2 regions of the Ruegeria sp. AK11 genome follow, and region 2 is predicted to be linked to the other one. Evidence: riboswitches for the same ligand, from Rfam matches in the RefSeq annotation. Region 2 holds a riboswitch; the other holds the start of a gene.
The links. Region 2 has a riboswitch for cobalamin ahead of ACR0D9_RS11615 (hypothetical protein). Riboswitches for the same ligand answer to the same signal wherever they lie in the genome.
Positions count from the first base shown of each region.

Region 1: another riboswitch for cobalamin. It lies ahead of ACR0D9_RS07215 (DUF1636 family protein); the one in region 2 lies ahead of ACR0D9_RS11615 (hypothetical protein).

Region 1 is NZ_JBQFXU010000001.1:1,426,743-1,434,624, forward strand. It holds gene ACR0D9_RS07185 (cobyric acid synthase) at 1-479, shown strand, start outside; gene ACR0D9_RS07190 (hypothetical protein) at 483-1,271, opposite strand; gene ACR0D9_RS07195 (TolC family outer membrane protein) at 1,345-2,763, opposite strand; gene ACR0D9_RS07200 (protein-L-isoaspartate O-methyltransferase family protein) at 2,858-3,511, opposite strand; tRNA gene ACR0D9_RS07205 (tRNA-Cys) at 3,736-3,809, shown strand; gene ACR0D9_RS07210 (NAD(P)-dependent oxidoreductase) at 3,987-4,982, opposite strand; cobalamin riboswitch at 5,085-5,289, shown strand; gene ACR0D9_RS07215 (DUF1636 family protein) at 5,384-5,758, shown strand; gene cobW (cobalamin biosynthesis protein CobW) at 5,763-6,818, shown strand; gene cobN (cobaltochelatase subunit CobN) at 6,822-7,882, shown strand, end outside.
Region 2 is NZ_JBQFXU010000003.1:390,143-398,024, reverse strand. It holds gene ACR0D9_RS11645 (hypothetical protein) at 1-592, shown strand, start outside; one part of gene ACR0D9_RS11640 (IS630 family transposase) at 681-1,022, shown strand; one part of gene ACR0D9_RS11640 (IS630 family transposase) at 1,025-1,639, shown strand; gene recR (recombination mediator RecR) at 1,669-2,262, opposite strand; gene ACR0D9_RS11630 (YbaB/EbfC family nucleoid-associated protein) at 2,324-2,677, opposite strand; gene ACR0D9_RS11625 (DNA polymerase III subunit gamma/tau) at 2,867-4,630, opposite strand; gene ACR0D9_RS11620 (protein-tyrosine phosphatase family protein) at 4,803-5,315, shown strand; gene ACR0D9_RS11615 (hypothetical protein) at 5,307-5,714, opposite strand; cobalamin riboswitch at 5,805-6,023, opposite strand; gene ACR0D9_RS11610 (alpha/beta hydrolase family protein) at 6,156-7,013, shown strand; gene rsgA (ribosome small subunit-dependent GTPase A) at 7,049-7,882, opposite strand, start outside.

The DNA.
Region 1 (7,882 bases), on a different contig from region 2:
TGGGTCTTTGCGGTGGCTTTCAGATGCTGGGCAAGACCATTTCCGACCCCGATGGCGTAGACGGTCGACCGGGTAAGGTCGACGGGTTGGGGTTGCTGGATGTGGACACAGTCATGGGAGGACAAAAGCAAGTTGTCCTGCGTACGGCCCATGCGTTGCCGGACCGAGAGCCAGTCACCGGATACGAAATCCACATGGGCCATACAGACGGGCCGGATTGCACCAATGCATGGCTTGAGGTCGAAGGCCGCCCTGAAGGCGCGGCCAGCGCAAACGGGCGGATCAAGGGAAGTTATCTGCACGGTATCTTTTCGTCCGACGCATTCCGGGCGCGGTATTTGTCAACGATAGGCGTGACCTCGGACCTGTCCTATGAGGACGGCGTCGAGCAAGCGCTGGACGATCTGGCCGATCATCTGGAGCGCCACATGGACCTTGACCTGCTGCTCAGCCTCGCGCAGCCCCCGCACCGTGGCTGAGAGTTACTCCAGATCCTGAGCCGCAAGAGCGCGGGCGATCTCTCGCCTGACCATCTTGCGCACATTTCGTGTAATCCGCTCACCCATCGTTCCTTGCAGCTCGGCGCGGACAACCTCTGCGATCAGGGTGCGCAGAGCGTCTTCATCCATGTCGATCGTCCTGACATTTTCGTCGGAACCAGGTTCTTCGGCATCAGCATCAGACACAACAGCCTGAGACGACCGGATGAATTCCGCCTGACAAGATGCGTCTTCGGCCTGCTGAACCGCCTCTGGTTCGTCACCACCGGCAGCATCAATCGACATCGCAGCGGCAAATTCTTCTTCGACATCCCATGGCAGCGCGTGTGACGGTGTGCCCGAATACGCATCCTGGCTGTCACCGTCCGGTTCCCACTGATCTTCTGTTTGCGCAATTGCCGCTTCCAGCGCTTCGATCTTTGCACTCAGGCTGTTTGTTGCATCATCCGACGGGGCGTGTTTCGTCTCGGCTGTTTCTGGCTTGTCCTGGTCAGCGTTCGCAGGTTGACCCGTCTGAACGATGTCACAGGTGCGCAACAACATGGGCTTGGCGGCATCTGAAACTTCGGGTTCCGACACAGCTTTAGCGGGAATCACCCCCAATTGATCTGGTGTGCTGATCCGCAAAGCATCAGTAAGCACCAGCCGCCCCGGCTTTCGTGCTTTAGTCGTTTGATCCGAGACGGTTTTATCACGACTGTCTTCACTGACCAGACGTTTGACCGAAGACAGAACGTCTTCGATCCCTGCTTTCACGACATTATCAGACATTGTTCTCTACCGCTCTATCCTTGGATCGAGTGTAGCCAAACAATCCGCGCCTCACAACAGATAGTATTGGCGATCAGTCCCGGCGCAATGCTTTGAGAACGCGATCCAGATCCTTGCTTTGCTTACTGACCTGTGCCGGCGCATTCTTGACCAGATTGTAATACAAAGTCGGATCATAGATTTGCACCGCCAGCCCAAGACGCTCGGCTGTCAGAAGGCCCTGCGCCTGCAACAACTGATAGGCAGCCCGCGACCGTTCGGTGCGCGAAGCGACTTCTGCCAGCTGTGCATCCAGCAAATCCTGTTGTGCATTCAATACATCCAGAGTTGTTCGCGCGCCCAGAGTTGCCTCTTCCCGGATGCCATCAAACGCCACCTGCGAGGCGTTAACGCGCTCGGTTGACGCCCTCAGACTGGCGCTGGCCGCCTGAAACGCCGCATACCGGTCGGTAACACCCTGCGTGATGTTCTTTTGAACGTTCAGCAGATTCGCACGCGAGGCATCCCGGCTGGCCATTGCGCGGCGGACATTTGCCGCCAACCGGCCACCCGCGTAGATAGGTTGTGTGAAGTTCAGCGACACGGTCGCGTCGTTCACATAGTCATTGTTGTCATAGCGCTCGGACACGCCAGCATCGGCATTCAGGCTGACATTCGGCCCAAGGTTTGCCCGCTGTTGCTGCACGACCAGATCAAACGCCCTGACCTGATGCTGAGCCGATAGAATGGCCGGGTGGTTGCGTTGCGCCAGATTCACAGCTTCTGCTTCGGAACGCGGCAGATTGGGCAGGCTCGGCTGACCAGCCGTTCGCCCCGGTGCCTTTCCGACTGCATTCACGTATTCGGCTTGCGCAATGCTCAATTCACCGCGTGCCACTGCCAGATCCGCCTGAGAGCTTGCCAGCTGTGCTTCGGACAACGCGACGTCGGTCCTGGTCACTTCACCAACTTCGAAGCGGTCATTCGACGCCCTAAGTTCCTCTGCCGACACATCCACGTTGTTCTGGCGGATCGCCACGGTCTCTTCCTGCAGCAGAACGCCCAGATAGGCATTTGCTGCGCGAATAAGTACCTGTTGTTCGATATCGATCAGGGTTTGCCGGGTCGACAGCACCGTTTCCTGCGCCGACTGCTTGCCTAGTACAGACGCGCCACCATCATACAAAAGCTGGCTCAGCGTCAGGCCCGAAAAGAACCGCGACGGTTCGTTTGTCGTCACGACATTATTGACCCGCGAACGGGTGTAATCCTGGCTGACCTGCACGGTCCAGTTGATGATTGGCCGCAACGCAGAAAGCGCAATGGCTACATCTTCATCCGCCGCGCGCAGCAACGCCCGGTTCTGTTCAAGCAAACCACTGGTGTTATACGCGCCGATGAACGCATCCGTTATGTTGTCTGCCCACGCTGCACGCCCTGGCATCACGCTCATGGCAAGTCCTGCGGTCACAGCAAACGCCCTGACCAGCTTACCTGTCGCCGAACCACGCATACCAAAATCCTCTCAAACGAAATTACACTGCCCTGCAGGCAGTTTGCGGCCTTCTTTTCAACTAATCAAGGCGATAGAAAAATCTATCGGCGGACTATAGCGAAAATGCACACTCTGCCGAAAAACCTTCCAAAACCGGCGCATTGGCATTGAACACATCACGCCAACTGACGCGGCCCCCGGTTTTTCGACCAATCCGAACTGTACCCAGGTTGCCGTTGACAAACAGGCACACGATCCGACCGTGGTCCTTGAGCTGATCCAACAGGGCATCGGGCACCTGCTCGACACCGCCCTGCACCATGATTGCATCATAGGGACCGTGTTCCGCCACACCCTGTTCCAGCGCGCCAACGTGAATGATAGCGTTAAGCACTTCGGCTTCGGCCAAAAGGTTTTGCGCCTCGGTTGCAAGGGTTTCGTCGCATTCAACACCCACGACCAACTCAGCCATCCGTGCGGTAACAGCCGTGGAATACCCCATTGCCGGAGCGATATCTAAGACCATCTCATCCTTGGATATGTTCAACACGTCCAGCATTTTAGCCAGGGTCCGCGGCTCCAGCATGCTGCGCCCGCCACCCAGATCAATCAGGCCGTCCACATAGGCCGCCTCGCGCTGAGAATCGGGTACGAAGCTTTCGCGCGGAACACTCAGCATCGCCTCAATGATCGGGAACTTGGTGACGTCAGACGGGCGGATCTGCGTATCAACCATTGTGCGGCGCCGGGCTGCGAAGTCAGTCATTGGATATCTCGTCTCATTCCCAAAGATGTCGGGCTTGTGCCATATCCTGAACTTTCCAGCAACGCCCCTGTTGCCGCAACCTGAATCGTGATCACCTTCTTGGGCATGGACTTCGGCAAATTTCGGTCTTGCCGACAAATTCGCACGCAATCCACTGGACGCCCCAAAGGAAAGCTGTTAAAAACCCAGTCACACCACAGCAAGTATTTGATTTTACTTGAAAAGGCGAGTTGGCGGAGTGGTGACGCAGCGGATTGCAAATCCGTGTACACCGGTTCGATTCCGGTACTCGCCTCCAATCACATCCAAATCGCTGACTTAACCCCGCAGTGCACGCGTGCGACGCTCGGTATTTCAAGACGTTCAAGGCCCGCGATTCTGTCGAATTGCGGGCCAGATATGGCGTGTTTTTCGGAACACCTGCCTACCCCTGCTCATTCACGGGGCGCGATTTTGTCTGGTATGTGCCTTACGTTCAGGCGCGCCCTTGTGGCACAACCTCGTATCCCGGCTCCTCCGGCTCATCATCCGTCATTTCGGCAGGGAAGCCCGGGGCGGTGATATCCAGGCCGGTTGCCTCTTCCAGCCGCTTGATAATATTTGGTGAAAGCTCGCGTTCGCCATAGCGTGCGATACCATCGTTAAAGATGTTGATCATCACCGGGTTTATTTCCAGCGGCACCCCGGCGCGGTCGGCGACCTCCTGAAACAGACCGATATCCTTCTTCACCAGATCCATGGTGAAGGAAATATCGCGCGACCCGTTCAAGATGACCTGACTTTCGGTTTCGTGCACGAAGGACGTGCCGGACGAGATTTTGATCGCCTCATAGGTCGTGTTCAGATCCATCCCCGCAGCCTTTGCCGTAACCAGTGCTTCGGCGCAGGTGATCAGGTTGGCGGTGGCAAGATAATTGGTCATCACTTTCAGCACCGAGGCCGAGCCCAGTTCGCCGGTGTGCAAAACCCGACGACCCATTGTCGTCAGGAACGGCAGAATTCGTTCAAACGTTTCCCGGTCACAGCCCGCAAAGATCGAGATATTGCCCGTCGCGGCACGGTGGCACCCGCCAGAAACCGGGCAATCCACTGCTGCACCGCCGCGCGATATGACTTCGGCACCCAGGCGTTTGACTTCGGCTTCGTCTGTGGTCGACATCTCCATCCAGATCTTGCCGGGGCCCACTTCGGGCAACATCTCCTTCATGACTGCGTCCGATGCTGCCGGAGACGGCAGACAGGTGATCACCGCATCGCAATCGCGCATCAGCTGGGCGGGCCCTTCTGCCGCCTTTGCGCCTTTGGCGACAAATTCGGCCACCAGTTCTGCGTTCAGGTCATGAACAGTCAGGTCAATGCCATTGCGCAAAAGGGATCCCGAAAGCTTGCCGCCAACGTTACCCAGACCGATAAATCCCACTTTCATATGACGCATCTCCAAGTTCGTCGTTTTCCCGTCATGCGACCACATACCGAACACGCACTTCATGCCGCCGAACGACGCCTACAGGTCGCTTTTTTCACCTTGGCTTATTTGTTGCGCGCGAACCGCTTGACAAGCGGGTCGGCGGTGCCGCATGTCCCGGACGTTGGTGTCGGCAACAGCCGATGAAAAGGGAATGCGTCAACGGTTCATCCGCCAAACGCAGCCGCCCCCGCGACCGTGACCGGAGAGGATGCCCAATGCCACTGGCCTGTGCCGGGAAGGCGGGACATCCGACAGAGCGACCGCTCTGGCATCCGCAAGCCGGGAGACCTGCCAACACCCGAAGTTGAAACCGGGCGGGGTGTTCCGGTGTCGGGTCCATGTGCAGACGTGGTGCCCGCATGAAACCCCGTCCCCCGCGAAGAGGATTTGGGGGGATGAGAGACATGACCGAGACCGCACCGGTAGAACTACTGGTCTGCACGACTTGCCGCCGGGGTCTGCCCGTCGAGGATGACGCTGAGCGTCCCGGCACATTGTTGCACAAGGCCTTGGAACAGGCTGCCCTGCCAGATGGTATTACTCTGAAACCGGTCGAATGCCTTTCGAACTGCGATCAGGGCTGTTCCATCGTTCTTCGGGGCGGGCCGGATCGCTGGACCTTTGTTTACGAGAACCTGAACGAAATCGATCACGTCGATGTCATCATCGATGGTGTGACCAAGTATCTGGCCACAGACGATGGTCTGGTGAAGTGGCGCGACCGTCCTGAACATTTCCGCAAAAACTGCGCCTCGCGCATTCCCCCGATTGGAGGCTGAGATCATGTCGAACCTAGAAAAACTTCCCGTCACCGTGATCACCGGCTTTCTGGGCTCGGGCAAAACCACGCTGGTGCGTCATCTGATGCAGAACCCGCAGGGAAAGCGTCTTGCGATTGTTGTTAACGAGTTTGGCGATGTGGGTGTTGATGGTGACATTCTAAAATCCTGCGCGATACCGGATTGCCCTGCGGAAAACATCATGGAACTGGCAAACGGCTGCATTTGCTGCACCGTGGCTGATGATTTCATCCCGACCATCGAGGCGCTGATGGCGCTGGAACCGCGCCCGGATCACATCCTGATCGAAACATCCGGCCTTGCACTGCCCAAACCGCTGCTGAAAGCATTTGATTGGCCTGATATCCGTTCGAAAATCACCGTTGATGGCGTGATTGCGCTGGCCGATGCCGAGGCTGTGGCCGCCGGTCGCTTTGCTCCGAACGTTGAAGCGGTGGATGCCCAACGGCTGGCTGATGACTCGATCGATCACGAAACACCCTTGTCCGAGGTGTTCGAAGATCAAATCTCGTGCGCGGATATCATCCTGCTGACCAAGCCCGATCTAGCAGGTCCCGAAGGTGTCGCGAAAGCCAAACAGATCATCGCCGCCGAGGCACCGCGGCCGCTTCCCGTTGTCGAGGTCGCCGAGGGTGTCGTCGACGTACGTGTCGTGCTTGGCCTTGAGGCTGCCGTCGAAGATGACATGGACGCGCGCCCGTCACATCACGATGGCCATCACGATCATGAGCATGACGATTTCGAGAGCATCATCGTCGAGTTGCCGGAACAGACCGACCCTGCGGAACTGGTAGCCAGAATCGAACGTCTTGCGACTGAGCTGAATATCCTGCGCGTCAAAGGCTATGCCGCCGTCGCTGGCAAACCGATGCGCCTGCTGGTTCAGGCTGTCGGCGCGCGGGTTCGTCACCAATACGACCGCCCGTGGGAGCCCGGTGAAGAGCGCCGCTCGCGCCTGGTCGTGATTGCCGAGCATGACGACATCAAAGAAGCCGAAATCCGTGATATCCTCGTGGGTGTGACCGAGGTTGCCGAGTAAGTCATGCACGTCGTCTTTCGCGAAAGCCACGGGCTCGAGGAAACCGAGACCCCAACCGATCTGGGCCAAAGCCCGGGTGATCTGGTTGTGCTGTCCTTTTCCGACAGTGACCTGGGCGCTTTCGCGGCGGGCTGGCATCGCGGCGGCGGGCCTGAGGGGCGGATGCCCACGATGCGGCTGGCCAATCTTGCGGCGCTGAAGCACCCTCTGTCCGTCGATACCTATGTCGAACAGACACTTGAGGGCGCAAAGGGCATCCTGATCCGTCTGATAGGTGGCGTGCCCTATTGGTCTTACGGGCTGCAACAGGTTCTGGCACTGGCGCAGGCCAAAGGCATCGCGCTGGCCGTTTTACCGGCGGATGGGCGCGAAGACACTCGGTTGGATGAGTATTCGACCCTGCCCCTCTCGACCCTGAGGCGGCTGGCACATTTGTGTGACACCGGCGGCGAAGTCGCCGCGCAGGCCGCATTGGCCCAGATGGCCTTGGCAGCAGGGCTTTATGCCGGGCCAGTGATGGGCGCGAAAACCCTGCCCGAATACGGTGCGTGGTGTCCAGATCAGGGCGTCATCCCGGTGGATTCCGCGTTCGAGAGCGATGCGAAACGCATCCTTGTCACCTTTTATCGCGCGTATCTGACATCCGCAGACACCGCCCCGGTCGCGGCCCTGATCCGCAACCTGCGCGCCCGCGGGCTTCAGGCGGTGGGTCTGTTTGCCCCGTCGCTCAAGACCCCAGCCACTGCCGACTGGCTCAGGGAACAGGTCGTTGCCTTGAGACCGTCGGCGATCATCAACGCCACTTCATTCTCGGGCAAGGGCGCGTCCGGCACGTCGCCTCTGGACGCAGCGGATGTGCCTGTGTTTCAGGTCGCCCTCGCCACCTCGCGACGCAAGGCCTGGGCCGAGGCCGAACGCGGCCTGTCACCCGCCGACCTCGCCATGCATGTGGTATTGCCCGAAGTGGACGGGCGAATATCGGCAGGCGTTGCCTCTTTCAAAGAGCCGGGCAAGCGCGATCCGCATTTGGAATACTCCCGTTTTGCGCATCGGGCCGAGCCAGA
Region 2 (7,882 bases):
AGTCAGCGGCAAGTTCCAATTTGACGCCGAATCCTACTGCGAAACGCATGGGTGTAAGAAAGGCCCATCACTTTTTGATCCACCAATCTTGGATCATGAGTGGCAACCTTTTGAAAGCTCAGACCTGTTGGTTTGGGGCGCGGACGTTTGTCTCGGGTATTTTCTGACCAAAGATGAGAGCGCGTGGAATGGCGGCATGACAGAAGACAAAGTTGGCGACAAACATGGGATCTATGTAGTCTTAGGCGATTTCTTGGCGCGGGTTCACATCTTCGACTGGCCTCCCATAGATGCCGCCAGCCCATATTCCGAATATGGGGTTTTTCAGTGCGAAACTACGAGCCAGCCTGAATACAAGCTGGACGCCGAGCGCAGCACAGAACTGAAAAAGTGGGTCGAGTTCAGGCTGACAAAGGAGGAAGGATGGGTCGGAAGCATCGAAAGCTTCACCGGGTACCTGAAAGGACTATTTAGGAGTGATGCTCTCGGTCTAACGATTCATTTCGAAAACTACAGTGGAGCGCGCGTCCGGTTTGAAGCGGACTATTGGGGGCCGCCGGTGCTGATTGACGAAACTGACGGGCTTTATTGATGTGCTAAAGCGTCCGACGCAAAACCTGAATCGTGAGGGATTCCCAAAAGCGCTGATTTGTGATTCATCCTGTTTGGGAGGATGGATCATGTCAGCACCTTTACCGAATGCGCTGCGGGCTCGGTTTCAGAAGTTGGTTGAAGAAGGGTTAAGTGGTCGCGCGGCGGCGTTGCGCTTGAAGCTCTCGCCGGCCACCGGGGCACGTTGGGGTCTTGCGATCCGACGAACCGGACAAGCCAGAGCTGCGCCTCAGGGTCGTCCGCGCGGCAATGGTAAGCTTGATCCGCATCGCACCTTTCTGATCGAACTGATTGACCAGAACGGCGATATGACCATGCCCGAACTGGCCGGTGCGCTGGCGGATGCGACTGGCGTTCAGGCGCACCCCGATGCAATTGGCCGGTTCCTTCGTAAGCTGGGCTTCACGTACAAAAAAAGACATTGGTCGCGACGGAGCGACGCCGCGCAAGGGTAAGAAAGCAGCGCGACCATTGGTTCAAACACCGCCTGCCAGCCGTGTCGGCCCGACCGGATCACGTTGTCTTTATTGACGAGACTTCTGTCAAAACCAATCTGACCCGCCAGCGTGGCTGGTCTCAGAGAGGCGAGCGGCTGGTCATGGATGCGCCCTTTGGGTCATGGAGCACACAGACCTTCATCGCAGGCCTCAGCGCCGACGCGCTGATTGCACCTTGGGTCATCAAGGGCGCAATGGATGGCGAAGCTTTTGCGGCCTACGTCGAGCAGGTGCTGGTACCGGAACTGGAGCCAGGCACCGTTGTCATTCTGGACAACCTTGCCACGCACAAGAATGCCGCCGCTGCCAAAGCCATGCGCAACGCCGGATGCTGGTTCCTGTTCCTGCCGCCCTACAGCCCCGATCTCAGCCCCATCGAGATGGCGTTTTCGAAACTCAAAGCGCACCTGCGCAGGATCGGGGCGCGAACATTCACCGACATGTTCCACGCTCTCACGGAAATCTGTGACCTCTTCTCACCCGAAGAGTGTTGGAACTACTTCAAGGCTGCCGGATATGTCTCAGGTTAAAGGTCGAGTGCTTTAGTGTCTACAACCGGCTACAATTCCTTTCGCGCCCTGAGCGCCGCCGTGATCGTTCCGTCATCCAGATAATCCAACTCTCCGCCGATGGGCACGCCTTGCGCCAGTGAGGTCAGGCGCACCTGGCCTTCCAGCTGATCGGCGATGTAATGGGCGGTGGTCTGGCCGTCGACGGTGGCGTTCAGGGCAAGGATCACTTCGGTGATCCCTTCGGCCAGGACCCGATCCCTGAGGCGAGGAATGCGCAGCTCGTCCGGGCCGATACCGTCCAGTGCAGACAGTGTGCCACCCAGCACGTGATAGCGGCCTTTGAAGACCCCTGACCGTTCCATCGCCCAAAGGTCGGCGACGTCCTCGACCACGCAGAGTTCGCCGGTCGCTCGGGCCTCGCTATTGCATATGTCACAGATATCCGTGGTGCCCACATTGCCGCAATTCAGGCATTCGCGGGCGGTGACGGCCACTTGCTGCATGGCGTCTGACAGGGGCGTCAGCAGCAGAGCGCGTTTGCGGATCAGGTGCAGCACCGCGCGGCGGGCCGAGCGCGGGCCCAACCCCGGCAGTTTGGCCATCAGGTCGATCAGATTGTCGATTTCGCTGTTCGTGCCCATGGCCTGTCCTGCTTTGCGCCGGAGGGAGCCTCCGGCGGGAGTATTTGGGAAAAGATGAAGCTCAGAACGGTAGCTTGATGTCTTTGGGCAGGCCCATGCTTTCGGTCAGCTTGCCCATCTCTTCCTGTGAACGTTCGGCGGCTTTGGCCTGAGCATCCTTGATGGCAGCCAGGATCAGGTCTTCGACCACTTCCTTGTCATCGCCGTTGAAGATCGACGGGTCGATGTCCAGCCCCTTGAGTTCACCCTTGGCTGTGGCCGTTGCCTTGACCAGCCCTGCACCGGATTCGCCGACAACCATCATGTTGTTCAGCTCTTCCTGCATTTCGGTCATCTTGGTTTGCAGGTCTTGTGCGGATTTCATCATCTTTGCCATGTCGCCCAGTCCGCCAAGCCCGCCGAGTCCTTTCAGCATCAGTCGTCTCCTGTGTTTCTGTTTGGTTCTAAATACGGACCGCAGGCAGGTGGCACAAGAGGTCTCCCGCCTGTCCAGATCAGAGCGTCGCGGACCGATCATTTATGTGCCTGCAATCCCTCCCTCAGTTGCATGGTGGAGGGGCGTGAGTATGCCGGTTTCTTGAAACGTGGACCCACGGGCTGAGGCCTAATCCTCTTCGAACGGGTCCCATTCCTCTTCGACTTCGGGAAGGGCTTCGGTCACAACCTTGGCGGCGCGCTGCTCCGGTGTTTCGATCCGAATGATCTTTGCCTTGGGGAATTGCGTCAGCACGGCCTGAACCAGCGGGTGTTCTTCGGCCTCGGCTTTCAGGGCCAGCTCGGCCCGGTCCCGCACTTCCGCGATGGTCGCGGCATCCCCGTCCGAGACAATGGAGACGGCCCATCGATTGCCGGTCCAGCGTTGCAGGGCAGAGCCCAATCGCGACGCCAGATCCGACGGTGCCTGAGGTGTCTGGGTGAATTCGATCCGGCCAGGCTGGTACGACACAAGGCGCACGCCGCTTTCCACCTCGACAAGCAGTTTCACATCGCGGTTTGTGCGGATCAGTTCCACCACATGCCCGAAGGTTGGATAGCGGGCCAGGGCCGTCTGTGCATCCTGCGCCAGTGCAGCAACCGGTGCGCCACCCGCGCCGCGCGGGGGCGATGTATAGGCAGGCGGCGGGGTCGCGTTGGATTGCGTTGCCACCGGGGCCTGCCGGGACGGTGACATGCCCCCGCCCGGCCCGCCGGGTGGCGAAGGTGGGGCGTCTTGCAGCCGTTTGATCAGCTCTTCGGGGCTGGGCAAATCGGCGACATGCGTCAGTCGGATAACAGCCATTTCGGCGGCCATCATCGCGTTGGGCGCGGCAGAGACTTCCTCCAGCGCCTTCAGCAGCATTTGCCACATCCGGGTCAGAACCCGCATTGGCAAGGCCTCGGCCATGTGCTGGCCCCGTGTGCGTTCGTCGGGGGAAACCGTCGGGTCCTGGGCCGCGTCAGGTGTGATCTTTACGACGGACACCCAATGCGTGATTTCGGCCAGATCGCGCAGCACGGCCAGAGGGTCTGCGCCTTCCGCATATTGACCGCTCAGTTCAGTGAGCGCCCCTGCCGCGTCACCGCGCAGGATCATGTCCATCAGGTCCAGAACCCGTCCACGATCGGCCAGACCCAGCATCGCACGGACCTGATCTGCCGTCGTCTCTCCGGCCCCGTGCGAGATTGCCTGATCCAGCAATGAGGTCGCGTCGCGGGCCGATCCTTCTGCGGCGCGGGTGATCAACGCCAGCGCATCGTCAGCGATCTGCGCGCTCTCGGCCCCGGCGATCTTGCGCAGCAGGCCGATCATGTCTTCGGGCTCGATCCGGCGCAGGTCAAAGCGCTGACACCGCGACAGAACCGTGACCGGCACTTTGCGAATCTCGGTGGTCGCGAAGATGAATTTCACATGTGCGGGCGGTTCCTCGAGCGTCTTGAGCAGCGCGTTGAATGCGCTGGTCGAGAGCATGTGAACCTCGTCGATGATGTAGATCTTGTAGCGTGCACTGGCGGCGCGATAGCGGACACTGTCGATGATCTCGCGGATATCGTTGACGCCGGTACGGCTGGCCGCATCCATTTCCATCACATCGACATGGCGACCTTCCATGATTGCGACGCAATGCTCGCACTGACCGCAAGGCTCGGTTGTCGGTCCTCCGGTTCCATCCGGTCCGATGCAGTTCATGCCTTTGGCGATGATCCGCGCCGTGGTGGTTTTTCCCGTTCCGCGAATGCCGGTCATGATAAAGGCCTGCGCAATCCGGTCGGCCTCGAAGGCGTTTTTTAGGGTGCGCACCATAGCATCTTGACCCACCAGGTCGGCAAAGGTTTCCGGGCGGTATTTGCGGGCGAGAACCTGATAGGCGGGGCTTGGTGTGTCTGTCATGTCTTCTCGCTCGGATTCGGTGCTTCGGCACAGCGTAGTGGCGGCGGCACTCCGCGTCCACTGTGGGGCGTGATGATTTTTTGTTTCAGAAACGGGCTGGTTTCCAACTAAACTGGTCCAGCGGATTTAATGACTCATTTCTTAAAGAGTACCTTGGGGGAGGACGCACTTCATGTCGCAGCTGGTCATTTTTGCTCTGCAGGTCGGAGGCGGAACGCTTGCCCTTACTTCAATGCCCGGGCGTGGCGGGGATTACGTCGGCGATCTGGATATGATTGCGGCTTGGAAACCGGGCCTTGTGATTTCAATGACGACGGATGTTGAAATGCTTCAGGATGGCGCGCAGCACTTTGGCAGCGACATCCAAAGCCGTGCCAGCCGGTGGGTTCACCTGCCGATCGAAGATTTTGGAGCACCGACGCAGGCGGTTCAGAAGGCCTGGCCAGAGGTCAGCGCCACGGCCCGACATGCGCTGTCGGGCGGTGGCCGGGTTCTTGTGCATTGCCGTGGGGGGTGCGGCAGATCCGGGATGATTGTTCTGCGACTGATGGTTGAATGCGGTGAACGCGCCAGCGACGCACTGGACCGCCTGCGGGCCGTGCGCCCCTGCGCTGTCGAAACCGATGCGCAGCTGGCCTGGGCGTCCCGGATCACCCCGGCACAGGTGGAAGTGGGATCAAGCTGACAGCTGCTGGGGTGCGTAGCCGGTTTTCCGGGGCCGGATCGTTGAAACCTCGATCATGGCGCAAGGCGGGTTCGCGACAATGCCCGAGGGCAGCGTGCTGAATGTAGGTCCGAAGATCAAATCGGCATAGGCATCAAGGTCCCGAATTGCCGTATCAGGGTGCGCCCCGCAGAAAACGCGAACGCTGTCGGATCGCGCTCGGATCGTTGCCATGCACCCTTCCGCGCAATGTGACAGCGCGCTGTTGCCTTCAAATTCGAAATCTTCGCTGGTGGCCGAAACCGCCTGCGCCATGGCTTCGGAAATCGAGCGGGCCAGTCGCGCCAAAGCCGGGCAGGTATTGCCCGTCCGCTGGCACACAGTTGCGCTGTATTCGTGTGACTTTGTCTTCCAGATCATCCTGCGCCCTCCGCGCGTGGTGGGCTGGATATTGGGGCAGGTGGGACAGCATCTCGCTGTCAGGACCTGCCCGGACACCCCGCCCGAGTTTCGGTTTCAGTTCCGATGGCAGGTCTCCTGACTTGCGGGTCATTGCTCTGCCGACCTTCCCAGCCCGTGGGCCAGTGGTATTTCGGCATTGCTTACCGCTTACAGTTGCGGGGGCAGTCGCGGACTTGGTTGATATCTGTGTGACCAGACAAACCGCACCGTGTTCCCTTTTCATCCCGACCTCTTGTGGGGGCCGGAAACCATCACACAACCGCTAGCGCCTGATCGCGTTCCGAGTCAAGCCGATCTTTAGGCCGGACGTTTGGTCATGCTGGATGCGGTTTACGTTCCGGCTTAGTTTCGTCGGCATCGAAGGCAGGCAAACCATTGTTTCAGCGAAAGCCGGGGATCATGTTGGATACGGAACAGACGGTGTTGATCGAAGATTTCCGCTTTCCGTCAGGGTCCGTGACCTTGTCGGCACGGCTGTACCGGCCAGTGGGTGAGCCGGAAACCGTTGTCGTACTTAACAGTGCCACGGGTGTGCCGCGTGACTATTATCAACACTTTGCGCGATGGCTGGCTACCGAGCGGGGGATAGCTTGCCTGACCTATGACTATCGGGACTACGGGCTTTCTTTGGTCGGCCGCCTGAAAGACGCAACTGCAACAATGGCGGATTGGGCGTTGATCGATATGCCAGCGGCACGGGCCGAAATGCGCAGGCGGTTTCCAAAGGCGCAGCAGTGGACCATCGGCCATTCCGTCGGTGCGATGCTGGGGCCGGTGCAGCCGGATATCGACCAGATCGACCGAATGATCGGTGTGTGTTCGGGGCTGGTGACTTTGAAAGATCACCCATGGCCCTATCGGGGGTTGGCAGGGCTGTTCTGGTATGGCCATGCACCGCTGATGGTGCGGGCACTTGGCTATCTACCCGGCAAAGCAATCGGGTTTGGTTCGGACCTGCCCGCCTCGGTCTACTGGCAATGGCGCAAATGGTGTACAGCCCCTCTTAGCTACGTTCCCGAGATCGGGCAGAATTTGCCTGATGCGCATTGGGGCAGTTCTGGAACACCAGTGGATCTGTTCACGTTCGAAGATGACCAGATGGCTCCGCCCGAGGCGGTTTGGCGCCTTGCTGATTTGTATGGCCCCGAGGCCAGACGCCACCTTCTGAAGCCTGCTGAATTCGGACTGCCGGAAATAGGCCATATCGGAGCATTTGCCCGTCGCAATGCAGCGGTCTGGCCGCGCCTGATCGCCTGATCAGACGCGACGCAGGTTTTCCTAACACCTTGCAGTTATGGCCGTTTGCGAAGCTTCTTGTCCTGCATGACACCGCGCACCATCTTGCCGAACGCCTTGTCCCGCGCCCGCGATTGGGCAACGGTTTCCGAGTTTCGCTGATCTTCACGCCGCAGCTTGCGCCAACGGTCCAGCCGCGCCGGATCAAGAACGCCTTCGTCGATTGCGTTCTGCACGGTACAGCCGGGCTCGGTCTCGTGCTGACAATCCGAAAAGCGACAGCTTTGGCCAAGCTCCGTGATGTCCGAGAACACGTTGTCGATCCCGTCCTGAGCGTCTAGCAAACGCAGTGCGCGCATTCCCGGCGTGTCGATCAGCCAGCCACCGTTACCCATCCCGTGCAACGCGCGCACCGTTGTCGTGTGTCTGCCCCGTGCGTCGTCTTCGCGAATTCCAGACGTGGCGAGGTTTTGATCCGTCATGGCGTTGCTGAGCGTCGTTTTACCTACGCCCGACGACCCGACCAGCGCGCCGGTCTGGCCTTTGGGGCACCATGCCAGAACCTTTTCGACATCTGCCGGGTCCAGCGCATTGATCGCCAGCACCGACAGAAAAGGGTCCAGAGATTGCACTTGTCCCGAGAAACTGCCGGGGTCATCCGACTGGTCAGCTTTCGTCAGGACGACGACCGGATAACATCCGGCCTGATGCGCCAGCGCCAGATAACGTTCCAGCCGAGGCAGGTTGAAATCGGCGTTGCACGAGCTGACGATGAACAACACATCGACATTAGCGGCAATCAGTTGTGTTGTGGCACCTGTACCGGCAGCCCTGCGTTGCAGCAGGCTGCGCCGGTCCAGAAGGCGACGTACGCGGTATTCGGCGTCCGC